Regions from separate parts of the Pilosibacter rotomagensis genome, predicted to be linked through region 2. Evidence: riboswitches for the same ligand, from Rfam matches in the RefSeq annotation. Region 2 holds a riboswitch; the other holds the start of a gene.

Region 1 (7,835 bases), 930 kb from region 2:
TCCTACGACCATGACGATTTAGAACCGGCCAGCACTATGCGGATCGAGCGCCGGATTTACTTTGAAAGCGGCAAGGCCGATCTTTCCGAAATGGTAAAGCTGCCCCTTGCGGAGCTTCTTTCCCTGCGGGCGGAAAGCGCCGCCGCAGAACAGGAAGTGTTTGACCGCCTGAAAGAACAGGCCACCGCATGGGAGGAACAGGCCGGAAGAACCCTGTTTCTGGACAAAGCTCTTGAATATGCCCGGACGCTTCCCGTCACCCACACCGCAAACCAGTGGGAGGCCCCGGACGAATACCGCCATATCCGCAGCAACATGGTTTACCAGATGGATTACTCCATTTCCGAGAACACCCGGTATGACAGCGCCGCCCCAAAATCCGTTCCCTACTCGTGGACGCTCCGCTGGAGCCTACGCACTAACGCGCCGGGCAGCTACCAGCAGGCCAAGATCGCCGGACAGGATCGGAAAGTCTTTTCCAGCCGGGAAGAACTGGACAAGTACCTGAATGGCCGGATTAAAGCCCATGAACATTACTTTACCGAAATTTCCCCGGCCATCCCCAAGGAATACGCCGACTATTTCAAGGTCAACGGCTGCCTGCTCCCCGGCTACACCATTGAGGGAGAGGAACCGGCAAAAGCCGCAGAGCTTCCCGCGCAGGAAGAAACCGCGCAGCCGCAGCAGACCGCAGCCACCCCGGAAAGGAGGGAACCCGTGAACGAAGTATTTTCTATTTTTCTTGATAACCGCGCCGAGGCGCAGACCGGCGGGCCGCATGGCTACTGGCTTTCCCTGCCGACTTCCGCTGAACAGGTACAGGAAGCCCTAAAGGAAATCCACATCACCGCCGACAACCAGCAGGACTTGTTCATTGGCGGCTTTTCCGCCCCGGAGGAAAAACCGCTGGAACTGCCGGAGGATTTAATCAAGGCCGCCAGCGTGGACGAACTGAACTTCCTTGCCGTCCAGCTTCAAAGGCTGGACGCCGTGGAGCTTGCGGAGCTGAACGCCGCCATGCAGTCCCCGGCAAAAATGCAGACCATCGGGCAGCTTTTGGACTACGCCGAAAACACCGATTGTTTTGTCTTAATCAACGCCAAGGACAACCGCAGTCTGGGGGAATATTATCTGAATGATTCCGGGCTGTTTGTCGTTCCTGACCCGTGGAAACCGGCCATTGACACGGAACGGCTGGGAAGTTTTATCGCCAACGAGGAACAGGGAACCTTTACCGATTACGGCTATATTCTGCGAACCAGCGACAAATGGCAGCGCGTCCATGAGGGACGGCCAGTGCCGGAGGAATACCGGGTGATGGCCTATCCTGCGCCGGAAATTCTGCGGGAGGAAAGCAAGGTACAGCCGGAGGCGGCAGCGCCTACAAAGGCCCCGCAGCCTGTTACCCCCATTCTCTTAAACGGCCAGAACAGCGCCGAGCGCATGAAAGAGATCACCGACCGGCTGGAAACCGGCATACAGGAGCTTTTCGAGAGTGAACGCTACAAAGCCTATCTCACCACCATGTCCAAGTTCCACAGTTACAGCTTCAACAACACCCTCCTGATCGCCATGCAGGGCGGACAGCTTGTGGCGGGCTACAACAAGTGGCGGGACGATTTTCACCGCAATGTGAGGAAAGGCGAAAAGGCCATCAAGATACTGGCCCCAGCCCCGTTCAAGGCAAAAAAGGAAGTGCAAAAACTGGACGCACAGGGCAGGCCGGTGATGGGAAAGGACGGAAAGCCTGTTACCGAAGTAAAGGAAATACAGGTTCCGGCCTTTAAGATCGTTTCCGTCTTTGATGTGAGCCAGACCGAGGGGGAACCGCTGCCCTCTATCGGCGTGGAAGAACTGACCGGCAGCGTGGAACGCTACGGGGAATTTTTCAAGGCGCTGGAACAGACCTCCCCGGTTCCCATTGGTTTTGAGGACATTCCGGGCGGTTCCCACGGCTACTACCACCTGACGGAAAAGCGGATCGCCATTCAGGAGGGCATGAGCGAATTACAGACCCTAAAGACGGCTATCCACGAGATTGCCCATTCCAAGCTCCACGCCATCGACCCGGAAGCCCCGGCCATAGAGCAGGCCGACCGCCCCGACAGCCGCACCCGCGAGGTACAGGCCGAAAGCGTGGCCTATGCCGTCTGCCAGCACTACGGGCTGGACACCTCCGACTATTCCTTTGGCTATGTGGCCGGTTGGAGTTCCGGCAAGGACTTGAAAGAGCTGAAAGCCTCCCTTGAAACCATCCGGGCCACCGCCCATGAACTGATTACCACCATTGACGGCCACCTTGCCCAGCTTCAGAAAGAACGGCAGGCCCAGCAGGAACAGCCGCAGGCCGCGCCGCTGGAACAGGCCGCCGAGCAGCCAGACCCGGACAGCGTATTTTCCAAGCTGCCCCCGGAGCAACAGCAGGAAATGACCGACAGCGTAAAAGCCATGCTGCAAACCCTCATTGAAGCGGATTTGAAATCTACCGGCGAAGTGTCGCAGGGAGCCAAGGAGGCGGCGCAGGCGCAGGGCTTTACCATTGCCGGGGATGGAACGCTGGAACAGGCAGAAGCTCCGCAGGAGGCCGCCTACCGTCTGGAAAGCGGCGATTACCTGTATATCCAGACATCGGAAACCGGCTATGATTACACACTGTATGGCCCCGACTACAAGGAACTGGACGGAGGCCAGCTTGATAATCCCGACCTGTCCCTTGCGGAAGCCGGAAAAGAAATTCTTGCCATCCATGAGCTACCGGCTGGGGCAAGGGAACCCCTGACCGGCGACAGGCTGGACGGTTTTCTGGAAGCCGCTGAACAGGCCAACGCCATTCCCCGGCCGCAGGCGTGGAACGGGATCGACGGCCTTTTGAATGGAAAGCCGTTCATGCCGGAGGCGTCCCCGGCTGACCGGGCCACCGCCCTGATCGAGCTGGCAGAGAAAAACGCCCCGCGTTTGGGCAGCGAAGAACGGCAGTTGATCGTGGCCTATGCCGAGGCCGTGGGAGATACGGACAAGGTGATCGGGCTTATCAACCGCCTGTGTGAACAGGGCTATGAGCTGCAAAAGGGCCAGATGGATTCCTTTGTGAAAAGCGAGATCGAAAGTGAGATTGCCGTTGCCAACGCCCAGCGGCAGATCGCACAGAATCCGGCAGCGGAGCCGGTTGTCACGATCCTTTGGAGTGAAAGCCCCCATTTGAAAGACGGCCAGCAAATGCCGTTGCATGAAGCCGAGGCCGTTTTCAAAGAGCTGGACAGCGCCAGACGCCATGACCGGGAGCAGCCGGGTTATACGGGCCATTGGTACGATAAGACCAAGTTCCGCATTGATTTTACCATGCAGGGCCAGCCGGACAGCTACGAGGGACGGCAGGACTTTGGCGACGGGGACGGTTCCCTGATCCAGCATATCCGGGGCTACCACGAATACTACGCGCAGGATGAAAGCTGGAAAAACCATGTGCTGCACCATGAGGGGCCGGAGGCATGGGAGGCGGACAAGGCCCAGCGGGATATGTTGCTGCATGAGTTCGTCCCGTATATGGAGCTGCATTGCAATCTGGCCGCTATGGAGCAGGAGGCCCGGCGTCCCCTGCGATCCGGGGAAACCCTGACGCCGGAACAGACCGCTTATTTCAACGCGGTTTTAGACTATGTAAATGAGTGCCGCCCGCTTCTCAATCAGGGCCAGTACCACTTGCCGGAGCCGCCGCAGCTTGCCGACTTCGACCAGAGTTTGCAAGACTACAAAAAACAGATCGAGGCAGAGCTGGAACAGGAGGCCGCCGCTGCCGGGCTGACGGTGGAGGAATATGTTGCCTCTGATTATGAAGCACCAGCGCAGCCCAACTTTTCCATCTACCAAGTGCCGCCCGGCCCAGAGGGGCGCGACTTCCGCTATCGTTCCTATGAGGACTTGCAGGCGGACGGGCTTTCGGTGGACAGGAAGAATTATCAGCTTGTCTACACCGCGCCGCTGGACAAGGACACCACACTGGACGAGATTTACCGCCGCTTCAACATAGAACATCCCGCCGATTACAAGGGACATTCCCTCTCTACGGGGGATATTGTGGTGTTCCGGCAGGATGGGAAACAGACCGCCTATTATGTGGACGAGGGGGCCGACTACCGGCAGGTGCCGGAGTTTTTCGCCCAGCCGGAAAAGCAGCTCACGCCAGACGAGTGCATGACCGGCGAACAAATCCAGACGCCGAGAGGCCGTTTCTATCTGACCGACAGGAGTCGGGAACAGATGGAGGCCGCCGGGTATGGATTCCACCACCAGTCGGAGGACGGCAGGTATCTGATTATGGCAAACGGCACAAGGGCCTTTGCCATCCCCGCCCAGCAGGAAAGCCATATCAAGACGGCGGAAATGTCCACCGAACAGAACTACAACATGATCGACGGCATGATGAACAACGCCCCGTCTATGGAGGAACTGGAAGCAAGGGCAAAAGCCGGGGAACAGATTTCCCTTTTGGATGTGGCCGAGGCAGCCAAGGCGGAGGCCAAAAAGCCCAAGCAGACCCGAAAGACGACGCAGAAACAAAAGAAACCGTCCATCCGGGCGCAGCTTGCCGCCGCCAAGGAGGAACAGAAAAAGAAGCCCCCGGCGCGGGAAAAATCAAAAGAAATGGAGGTATGAGGAATGTATTTCACCGTGGAAGAAGAAAACCTGATCTGTCTGTACCACAACGCTGACCGCCGCAGGACGGCGGCAAATCTCCGGGCAGCTTTGCCGGACATGGACAAGGAAATGGCGGCGCTGGCCTGCCAGACCGCCGATAAGCTGGACGCCATGAGCGACGCCGACTTTGCGGCGCAGCAGTTCCACTTCACAGACGAATAAGCAAAACGCCGGGCGCGGGGGCTGTCAAAGCCTCTGCGTCCGGCGCTTCTTTTTTGTCCATTTTCCCGCATTTAGAACCCTGTTTTGAGGGGAACAGGATAACTTTATCCACCTGCCTGCCGACCATGCGGAAAAACCCTTGATTTCCGTGGACTTTTACCGCCCTAAATGCGTAGACTTGACTTTTGGGGACTTCTTAACTATAATAATACTCAAGCAGGGGGACTACCTTGTAGTTGAGAAGGTTAAAACCTGACCCTTTGAACCTGTTGGCTAATACCAACGCAGGGAGCTGAAGAATACAGATTCGTATTTTTTGGACATTCTCTGTTTTGGGAATGTCCTTTTTTAATTGAATAAGATATGATATGTGTTTGCGAGGGAACTGAACAAGTTGAAAAAGGTAAGACCTGACCTCTGGACCTGTCGGCTAATACCGGCGTAGGGAAGCAATTTCTTACGCTCGTATTGCGTCTGAAAGAGCTTCTAATTGTTTTAGAGGCTCTATTTTTTTATCTTAGGAGGATCAAACATGGCATTTATGAAAGACATCTTAACCCACAACATCCCCATTTGGGAAGAATGTGCAGCTACCCCATTTGTGCAGGAAGTGCAAACTGGAAAGCTACCTCTTGAAAAATTCAAGAGATATATGATTCAGGATAGTATCTATCTGAAAAACTATGCCCGCATATACGGAAAGGCAATTTTTCATGCTGCTACATTAAGAGAAATTCAGCTTTACTACTCCATGCTGAACTTTGTAAATGATACGGAATCGGAAGTGCGGCTGGATTATCTAAAGCAATTTTGCATAACAGATGATGATATTGAACTGATCGCCCCTTTGCCTGAAAATCAAAATTACATTGATTTCATGTTTGAGATTGCGTCACATGGAAAGAATGAAGAAATTTTAATGGCGGTTCTTCCCTGTATGTTAAGTTACAGCTATATATTCCGCAAACTGGCGTCTGTCCCCACAAGCAGAGAATCAAGATATTGGGACTTTATCAAAGATTATGCCGATGAACAATATGCAGAAAGCTGCAAAGAATGGTCTGCTTTTGCAGAGCATAAATGTGCTGGGTTATCAGAAGCAAATAAAAAGTATCTGGCTGATATTTTTGAGAAAGCAAGTTTGTTAGAACTTGCTTTTTGGAAGATGGCCTATCGGAACGAGAGAATGGAGGAAAATGCAAAATGAAAAAAGTATTGTCCATTGCCGGATCAGATTGCAGCGGAGGTGCAGGTATTCAGGCTGATTTGAAAACTTTTTCTGCTCACGGCGTATTTGGAATGAGTGTTATTGTTTCTGTTGTTGCAGAGAACACCAGCCGCGTTATCGACATCCAAGATATTACCCCGGATATGATTGAAAAACAGATTGACGCCGTATTTGAAGATATTGAAGTGGACGCAGTAAAAATCGGTATGCTTTCTACACCAGAATGTATGAAAGCGGTGGCAAAGAAACTATTACAATATAAGCCCCAAAATGTTGTAATCGACCCGGTTATGTATGCCAAAAATGGCTGCCCATTGATGAATCCTACGGCGGTTTCCACCTTGATAGATACAGTAATTCCACTTGCCGATGTACTTACTCCGAATATTCCAGAGGCAGAGAAAATAGCGGATATGCAGATTTCCACAGTTTCAGATATGGAGGCTGCCGCAAGAAAAATATATGCCATGGGTTGTAAGGCGATTGTTGTCAAGGGTGGACATCATATAGGAAATGCTGTTGATGTCCTATTTGATGGAGAAAATTTCTACCATTTTGAAACATCCCGCATTGATACGAAAAATACTCATGGGACAGGCTGTACCTTTTCTTCTGCAATCGCTTCCCAGCTTGCAAAGGGAAAAAGTGTTCCGCTTGCAGTCGAATCTGCAAAGGCATATGTCACAATGGCAATCGAACACTCTCTTGCGATTGGGAAAGGCTGTGGCCCGACGCACCATTTCTACGAATTGTATCAGCATGGTTTATCTAAAGAATAGGCAGGTGCAAAATGAACTTTGATTATACACTTTATCTTGTTACTGATCGTCAACTAATGAGCTGCGATAGCCTGACAGAAGCGGTGGAACAGGCAATTTTAGGAGGCTGCACAATGATACAACTCCGAGAAAAAGAATTGTCCTCATTAGAATTTTACAATCAGGCTGTTGCCGTGAAACAGGTTACGGATAAATACCATATTCCCCTTATCATAAACGACCGGATAGATATTGCAATGGCTGTGCAGGCTACGGGGGTACATATTGGACAGCATGATTTACCTGCGGCTGCCGTCCGCAAAGTAATTGGGGAAAATATGCTGTTGGGAGTATCCGCATCTTCCATTGCAGAAGCAATACAGGCACAACAGGATGGTGCAGATTATTTGGGAGTTGGCGCAATGTTCCCTACTGGAACTAAAACCGACGCTGATTCTGTATCAATGGAGGAATTACAGAAAATCCGCGCAGCCGTTTCTTTGCCGATAGTTGTTATTGGCGGTATCAATAAGGGAAATGCAGGGCGTTTCAAGCCCATGGGAATTGACGGGCTGGCTGTTGTATCTGCCATTATAGCGCAGTCTGATATAAAAGCTGCTGCTGCGGAACTGAAAGATTTATTTTGCGGAAAGGAAAAGAAAAATGGATTTTAATGCGGCAATCTTTGATTTAGATGGAACAATTCTGGATTCAATGGATGTATGGGAGCATATAGATATTCAGTTTTTGAAAAAGAGAAATCTTCCCGTCCCGGAAAATTATGTAACTGAAATATGTGCAAGGAGTTTTGAGGAAGCCGCACAATACACCATTGATCTTTTTGGATTGCAGGAAACGGTAGAGGGAATTATTGAGGAATGGAATAATATGGCGGTCGAGGAATACAGCAACCATGTCGGTCTGCTGCCCCATGCCCTTGATTATCTTCTGCGCTTAAAAGAACATGGAATAAAACTTGCAGTTGCTACGGG
Region 2 (7,835 bases):
CCAGCAGGATTTTTGGATGACGCATGAGGGCTCTCGCGATGGCGGCGCGCTGTTTCTGACCACCGGAGAGATTTTTTACCGGTTCTTCTGCTTTTTCCAAGAGTCCCACGCGGTCAAGAAATTTCAGTGCTTCTGCCCGGCGCTTTTTTCCATAGATTCCGAACACAGCGGGGAAAAATCCCATATCCGGCAGACAGGCAGTGAGCACATTTGCAAGGCAGGTGGAATTTTCCACGAGACAGAAATCCTGATAGATGGTGCCGATGGATCTCTTTACATTCTTCCTGGCAGTTCCGGACATGGACGATATGTTGCTGCCATCAAAAAGGACAGCCCCGTCCCCCGGCGTCTCCATGCCGTTTAAGATCCGGAACAGGGTGGTTTTTCCAGCTCCGGACGGACCGATCACGGAGACGAACTCGCCCTGAGGGATGGTAAAGGTTACATGGTCCAGGGCGCGTGTCCCGTTTTTAAATTGTTTTCCAATGTTCTGAAGAACGATTTCCATGAAGATACCTGCCTTACAAATAATGAATCAGTAAAAAATTGGGATCTGTTTAGTTCATAGACTTTAACATTTCCTGTGCGGCGCGTTCCCCGTCATAGTTCGCGTCATCGCCCCACTCGTAGCCGACCTGACTGAAGACTTTGATGATGTCTTTGCCTTCATCAGTTCCTGCGATCTCTATGAAGGAATCGCCGAGAGCCTGACGGAAGTCAGCATCCTGCATCAGTTCGGAAGTTTTGCTGTATGCGATCATATCGTTGTAGATTCCCTCTGTGACGCCGATGATGCCTGTCTGCTTTACCATATCATCAGTGCCGCCGAATTTCTCTTTCCAGTCCGGCGCATATTTTGTGCGGATATGGCCGTAGGAGACCATGAGGTCTGCCTGTCCGGAGGCGAGGCGGGCAAGGGAGGTGGTGTAGGAATCGGACTGGACCGCATTCGCGAGGTCAGCGATGGTCTTTCCGTAGCGCTCGTTTAACCATAAGGATGGATAAATGTAGCCGGACGCGGAGGTTGGTCCCATGACTGCCCAGGTGGCGCTGTTTAAGTCATCCCAGGTAAGTTCCTCGCCGTTGTTGACTTTTGCTAAGAGCTCCTGACCTTTTTCACTCGGTCCTGCGAGAATGATGGAGCGGTAATATGTGCTCATTTTGTCTGTGTTTTCCTCGATGGTGCCGTCGTTCCATTCCTTCGGATCTTCGGAGTCCTTATTGATGGCGTAGCGGAGAGCCGTCAGGAGAACGTCGCAGTCATCGGAGAACAGGACATAGTTTCCTCCGGAGATAAATCCGATATCAGCGCTTCCTGCGCTCAGTGCCTCACCGACAGCGGTGTAGCTTGTTCCGACGGTCATGTCGATGTCTTTGACATCGTAGCCTTTTTCAAGCAGTGTCTCTTTTAAAAGGTTCTCTAACGGCTCTGTTGCTGTCGTGATCGTATCTGCGTCCGCGTACGGGGAGAAAGCGATCTTTAAAGAATCGATGGATTTTGTCTCTGCGGAAGCGGCTGCTTCAGAAGTGCTTTCCGCAGAAGCGGCAGCTGTGGTCTCCCCTGTGGAAGCAGCCGGTGCGTCCGTTTTGGAAGAACATCCTGCAGTGAGTCCGAGGCAGAGTGCCAGGGAGAGAGCCGGTACAACAAATTTTTTCATAATATAATACCTCCATAGCCCGTCAGGGCAGAATATATTTTCTGCTGAAAGAATGGGACACCGGGAAATACGGTGAAATAGTTTCAATATCCGCTAATGGTCAGGACACTGTGAGAGCGTGATCGTTCCGAATAAGAAATAGAACGCATTCAGCTGCCATGAATCCTGGAGAAGCAGGCGGATAAAGAAAAAGGCATGCCTTCTGCAGCATACCGTAAAAATGACTTTCAGGCAGAATGCTGACAAGCCGCGGACATGGATCCGCGGCATGGGACGGTCGATCCTTTCTGGGATCCTCTCAGCCCGGAACACGGGCTCCCTCGCAATCTGGTCTTCGTCATCAAGTAATTGAATTGACCGCAGCACCAGGGCGCTCCCCCTCATGCTGCATTCCGTTAACCGATTTGGATTGTAGCACAGGAGATGGAAAAAGGCAAGAGAGGAAATTTCTGAAAGGCCGCCGGGAAAAAGCGATGGGCGGGGAACACAAGGCTGTAAGCAGGCTGCATGGAATACATGAAAAATATCGATGGATCCATGCAAAGTCCGCAGTCTTGAAATCATGTACGAAACCGGGTGCAAACTTGACTTTTCCGCTCGGAAAGTATATAGTAAATCTTGTCAGAAAAAAGAAAATAAACAGACCGGGGAGCCTGACGGATCAGGCTGAGAGTTGGCTGCATCGCCAAGACCCGTATACCTGATTTGGATCATGCCAACGTAGGAAGCTGCTGAAGAGAAAGAGTAGAAGTGGAGATACCTGCGGGTGTCTCCTTTTTTTACGCGAACAACGAGCCAAAGTCCGCGCTTGCGCGAGACCTTGGCGACTGTCGCGATAACAAGGGGAAACTCGCGAAGCGTGTTTTCACTTGTTATTACAGGAAATTCCGGGGAATTCCCTATTACACAAAAGGTACTGACGTGCCAATGCTGTGCACTCGCGCGAAGATGTAGATCGTCGCAAGCGGCCGCGCGAGGAGCGGGAATGTGCGAGGCGCGTTTCATGTATTGTAGGAGGTAGAAGATATGAACTGCAGACCGGAAGATATGCTGCTCTACGCGGTGACAGACCGCGCGTGGTTAAATGGTGAGACTCTGGAGAGCCAGGTGGAAAAGGCTTTAAAGGGCGGAGCAACCTTTGTTCAGCTGAGGGAAAAAGAGCTGGATGAGGAGATGTTTTTAGAAGAGGCGAAGAAGATCAAAAAGCTTTGTGCCGAATATCATGTTCCCTTTGTGATCAACGACAACGTGGATATCGCCCTTAAGGTGGACGCGGACGGCGTTCATGTGGGACAGAGCGATATGGAAGCGGGAAAAGTGAGAGAAAAGCTGGGACCGGATAAGATCATCGGTGTTTCCTGTAAGAATGTGGAGCAGGCGCTTCTCGCGAAAAAGCACGGGGCGGATTACCTCGGCGTCGGAGCGATGTATCCGACAGGAACAAAAAAGGACGCCACAGCGGTGACACCGGAGGCGCTTTCTGCGATCTGTCAGGCGGTGGATATCCCGGTAGTCGCCATCGGCGGGATCAATAAGGACCGCCTGGAGCCCCTTAAGGGAACCGGTGTGGATGGCGTCGCAGTCGTCAGCGCGATCTTTGCGGCAGAGGATATTGAGAAGGCGACACGAGAACTGAAAGAGGCGGTAAGAGAAATCTTATAATATAATTTTTTAAACACTACATTCAAACAAGCCAATAAGCCAGAAGAAAAATACTACTTGCCTGAAAATATGAATTCTAAATTCACAGAGCAGCAATTTTCCCTCTGGGTTTTGGAATAGATCAAGCGGAAAACATTTCCGCGGCGGCACATTGGGGGCACCACCTTGCGTCGCCTAATAAAAAGTTATTGATGCCTGAAAGGAGTTTTTATGATGAAGACAGCATTAACGATCGCTGGAAGCGATTCCAGCGGAGGCGCCGGCATCCAGGCCGATTTAAAGACGATGATCGCAAACGGAGTATACGGAATGAGCGCGATCACAGCACTGACGGCCCAGAACACGACCGGCGTCCAGGGGATTTTCGAGGTAACACCGGAATTCCTGGAACAGGAGATTGACAGCGTATTTACGGACATCCGTCCGGACGCGGTAAAGATTGGAATGGTTTCTTCTGCGGGACTGATCAAGTCCATCGCAAAGAAGCTTCATGAACACAAAGCAGAAAATATCGTTGTGGACTCGGTCATGGTGGCGACAAGCGGATCAAAGCTGATCAGCGACGATGCCATCGGCACATTAAAAGAATACCTGTTTCCGATGGCGGCAGTCCTGACCCCGAATATCCCGGAGACAGAGGTTTTATCAGGGATGGAAGTAAAGTCCGCCGAGGACATGATCGCGGCGGCAAAACAGATCAGTGAGACCTATCACTGCGCGGTCCTCTGTAAGGGCGGTCATCAGTTGAATGATGCCAACGACCTGTTATACCGCGACGGCAGCTACCGCTGGTTCAACGGTAAGCGTATCGACAACCCGAACACCCACGGAACCGGCTGCACCTTATCGAGTGCCATCGCCTCCAATCTGGCGAAGGGCTATGACCTCGATACGGCGGTGGAGCGCGCAAAGGCTTACATCTCCGGAGCGCTGGCAGCCATGCTGGATCTCGGACATGGATCCGGACCGATGGATCACGGATTTGATTTTCGCGGAAAAGGATTTGCGGAGGAACAGGTATGACGATGACAGAACGCCTTTTAGAGGCAACAAAGGAGATCTGGGCCGGCTATAACGAAACGCCTTTTGTAAAGGGAATCGCGGACGGCAGTCTGGATCATGAAAAATTCAAATATTATATGATACAGGATTATCTGTATCTTCTTGATTATACAAAGGTATTTTCCATCGGCACGGCGAAGGCGAAAAACCTCGACGCTATGCGCCTGTTCGCGGGTTATACCCATTCGATCCTGGACGGTGAGATGGATATCCACCGCGCGTACATGACGAGACTTGGAATCGCGAAGGAGGAGGCGGAGCAGACACCGGTCGCTCTTGATAATCTGTCCTATACCTCTTATATGCTTCGTGTCGCTTACGAGGAAGGAGAGGCGGAGGTCATGGCGGCAATCCTTTCCTGCGCGTTGAGCTATGAGTTTATCGCGAAGAAGATCCTTGCAGAGTATCCGGCTGCAGATAAGCATGAGTTCTATGGGGAATGGGTCAGCGGATATGCGTCCGATTCCTACCACGAGGACAATGAGGTGCTGGCAGACCTGATGAACCGCCTGACGGAGGACTATTCCGAAATGCGGAAACAGCATCTCGTGGACATCTTTACAGCATGCTCCCGCTACGAGGCGGCATTCTGGGATATGGCATGGGAAATGAGGCAGTAGGATGCTGAAATTTGACAATGTAAGCTTTCAATATGATGTGGAAGATTTCTCCATCATTGACCACCTTTCCTTCGATGTACAGGACGGGGAATTCGTGTCCGTCATCGGCGCTTCCGGCTGTGGTAAGAGTACGATCTTCCGGCTTGTGAACAAGCTCCTTCTGCCGGCTTCCGGCGAGATTCTGGTGGACGGAGAGTCCATTGAGAGGAAGAGAAACTACTGTGGATACATGCCGCAGCAGGATCTTTTATTTCCATGGCGGACCGTGAGGGAGAATCTCCTGCTGCCGATGGAGATCCGGGGCGGATATTCGAAAATGGAGATGAGAGAGAAAGCGGACGCGGCGCTCGAATCTGTTGGTCTTAAGGACTGGGGTGACAAGATGCCGAAGGAGCTTTCCGGCGGCATGCGTCAGAGAGCGGCGTTTGCGAGAACGGTGCTCACGGGTTCCGACCTTCTGCTCCTCGATGAGCCATTTTCAGCCCTCGATTACCTGACGAGGATCTCCATGCGGGAATGGCTTTTAGAGCAGTGGGAGAGGGAGAAAAAGACAGTCCTTTTTATCACGCACGATGTGGAGGAAGCGGTCTTTTTGTCCAGCCGGATCCTGGTTGTAGAGGAATCACCGATCACCCATCTGCGGTCCATTGATGTTCCGGCAGAATATCCGAGATCCAGGGACGAGCTTCGGAAACCGGAGATCCTGTCCTTGAAGGAGGAGCTGATCGGTATGCTGAGGAAGGAGACGTCATGAGTAAAAAGATGAAGAAGGATCATGCGCGGGTTCCTTCCGGGGCTTCGCACGGACAGACCCATAATTTTCTGAGTACAAACCTTCCGGCGGCGATTCTGGTGGCAGCTCTGCTGATCTTCTGGCAGGCGGCGGCTATGGGAATCGACGCGGCATATATCCTGCCGTCACCGACCCAGGTGGTGGTACGGCTCTGGGAGCTTAGAGGTCCGTTATTTAAGGCACACCTTCCGGCAACGATGTCGGTGGTGGGGATCGGACTTCTGATCTCCATTATTCTTGGCCTTGGTCTGGCCGTTCTGATGGATGCCAGCGAGACAGCGGAAAAGGCACTTTATCCGCTTATCATCGCGTCCCAGACGATCCCGACGACAGCTCTGGCACCGCTTTTTGTACTCTGGTTCGGATATACGATCTGGAGCAAGGTGCTTGTGACGGTGCTGATCACATTTTTCCCGATCACGATCACGGTATTCGACGGATTTAAGTCGGTGAAGACGGAGATGGAAGAACTCTTGTTTACCTTTGGCGCGGATAAACGCCAGATTTTTATGAAGTTAAAGGTTCCGGCTGTCCTGCCCTGCTTTTTCTCAGCGATCAAGATGGCGGTTCCGTTATCGATCATCGGAGCGGCCATCGGTGAATGGCTGGGAGCTCAGAGCGGACTTGGATACTTCAGCAGGAGGATGATGACACAGCTTGATGGAGCCGGAGTGTTCGCACCGATCTTATTGTTATCGGTGGCAGCGATGGCGGCTGTCTGGGTGGTCACACTGCTTGAAAAACGGATCATTCACTGGAGAAATGAGTAGAAAACACAACATGAAATTCTGGATGACCAGTGAAAGAGCAGGACAAATTATTTTGATAACGAAAGGAAATGACATGAAAAAAGGAATGAGAATCGCTGCAGCGGTGATGGCTGCGGCTTTCAGTATGACAGTACTTGCAGGATGCGGTAAGAGTGAGACAAAGACAGCGGAAACGACGGCAGCGGCAGCCGCTTCAGCGGAAAACAGCAGCGTGGCAGAGACAGCGGCTGCTTCTGATGAGAAAAAGGATCTCCGTGAGGTCAACGTGGTATTGGACTGGTATCCGAACGCGATCCACACCTTTATCTACACTGCCATCGAGCGCGGATATTATGCGGAAGAGGGGCTTGATGTGAAGGTCCGCTTCCCGGCGAATGCGAATGATGCTCTGGCACTTGTCGCTGCCGGCAAGGCGGAGATCGGAATGTATTATCAGCAGGATGTGATCCAGGCGGTTGCAAATCAGGGAACGAAGATCAAGTCCATCGGTGCGATCGTGCAGTCTCCGTTGAGCATTGTACTTTCTTTAAAGGATAAGAATATTACAAGCCCGTCCGATCTTGTCGGAAAGACAGTTGGATACGGCGGAACAGCTCTCAGTGAGTCTATTGTGAAGACCATGATGGAGTATGTGGGCGCGGACGCGTCAGATGTAAATCTGATCGACGTTGGATTTGACCTGATGAGCTCCATGACTACCGGAAACGTGGATGCCACCATCGGCTGCCTTGTGAACCATGAGGTTCCGCAGCTGGAGGAAGAGGGCTTTGATGTCAATTATTTCATGGCAAACGGATATGGCATTCCGAATTATTATGAGGAAGTGTTCCTCGCAAATAATGAGATGATCGAGAGTGAGCCGGAGGTCTTAAAGGGCTTTTTACGTGCATCTGCAAAGGGCTTTGAGGACTTTAAGAAGGATCCGGACGGCTGCCTCGCGATCCTCATGAACAACCAGAATGAGGAGAATTTCCCGCTGACACAGAGCGTTGAGGAGAAATCCTGTGAGACTCTGCTGCCGCTTATGGAGACGGAGGATGTTCCGTTCCTGACACAGACGGAAGAGTGCTGGCAGGAGAACATCGACTGGATGCTTGAGAGTGGACTGATCGATCAGAAGGTTGAGGTTTCTGATGTGATGGTGGACCTCGGGGAGTAGGTTCCTTGGGGAAATCTTATAGGAATTGAGAAATACCGGGATGGCGGGGAGACTGCTGTTCCGGTATTTTTATGGTCTGAGTCAGGAAAAGAGAGATTGGGTCAACTTGGC

What was found. A riboswitch is a leader RNA that binds a small molecule or an ion and turns the genes downstream of it on or off. The one in region 2 is predicted to bind thiamine pyrophosphate.
Region 1: linked by a shared signal. The riboswitch ahead of ACI3EW_RS01855 (TenA family protein) and the one ahead of thiE (thiamine phosphate synthase) in region 2 are both predicted to bind thiamine pyrophosphate.

The regions. Positions count from the first base shown of each region.
Region 1 is NZ_CM170323.1:400,913-408,747, forward strand. Features, by position in the region: gene ACI3EW_RS01845 (LPD25 domain-containing protein) at 1-4,653, shown strand, start outside; gene ACI3EW_RS01850 (transposon-transfer assisting family protein) at 4,657-4,857, shown strand; TPP riboswitch at 5,066-5,165, shown strand; gene ACI3EW_RS01855 (TenA family protein) at 5,390-6,064, shown strand; gene thiD (bifunctional hydroxymethylpyrimidine kinase/phosphomethylpyrimidine kinase) at 6,061-6,864, shown strand; gene thiE (thiamine phosphate synthase) at 6,876-7,517, shown strand; gene ACI3EW_RS01870 (HAD family hydrolase) at 7,507-7,835, shown strand, end outside.
Region 2 is NZ_CM170323.1:1,328,497-1,336,331, forward strand. Features, by position in the region: gene phnC (phosphonate ABC transporter ATP-binding protein) at 1-508, opposite strand, end outside; gene ACI3EW_RS05920 (phosphate/phosphite/phosphonate ABC transporter substrate-binding protein) at 558-1,658, opposite strand; TPP riboswitch at 2,294-2,401, shown strand; gene thiE (thiamine phosphate synthase) at 2,685-3,320, shown strand; gene thiD (bifunctional hydroxymethylpyrimidine kinase/phosphomethylpyrimidine kinase) at 3,534-4,343, shown strand; gene tenA (thiaminase II) at 4,340-5,002, shown strand; gene ACI3EW_RS05940 (ABC transporter ATP-binding protein) at 5,004-5,756, shown strand; gene ACI3EW_RS05945 (ABC transporter permease) at 5,825-6,565, shown strand; gene ACI3EW_RS05950 (ABC transporter substrate-binding protein) at 6,639-7,724, shown strand.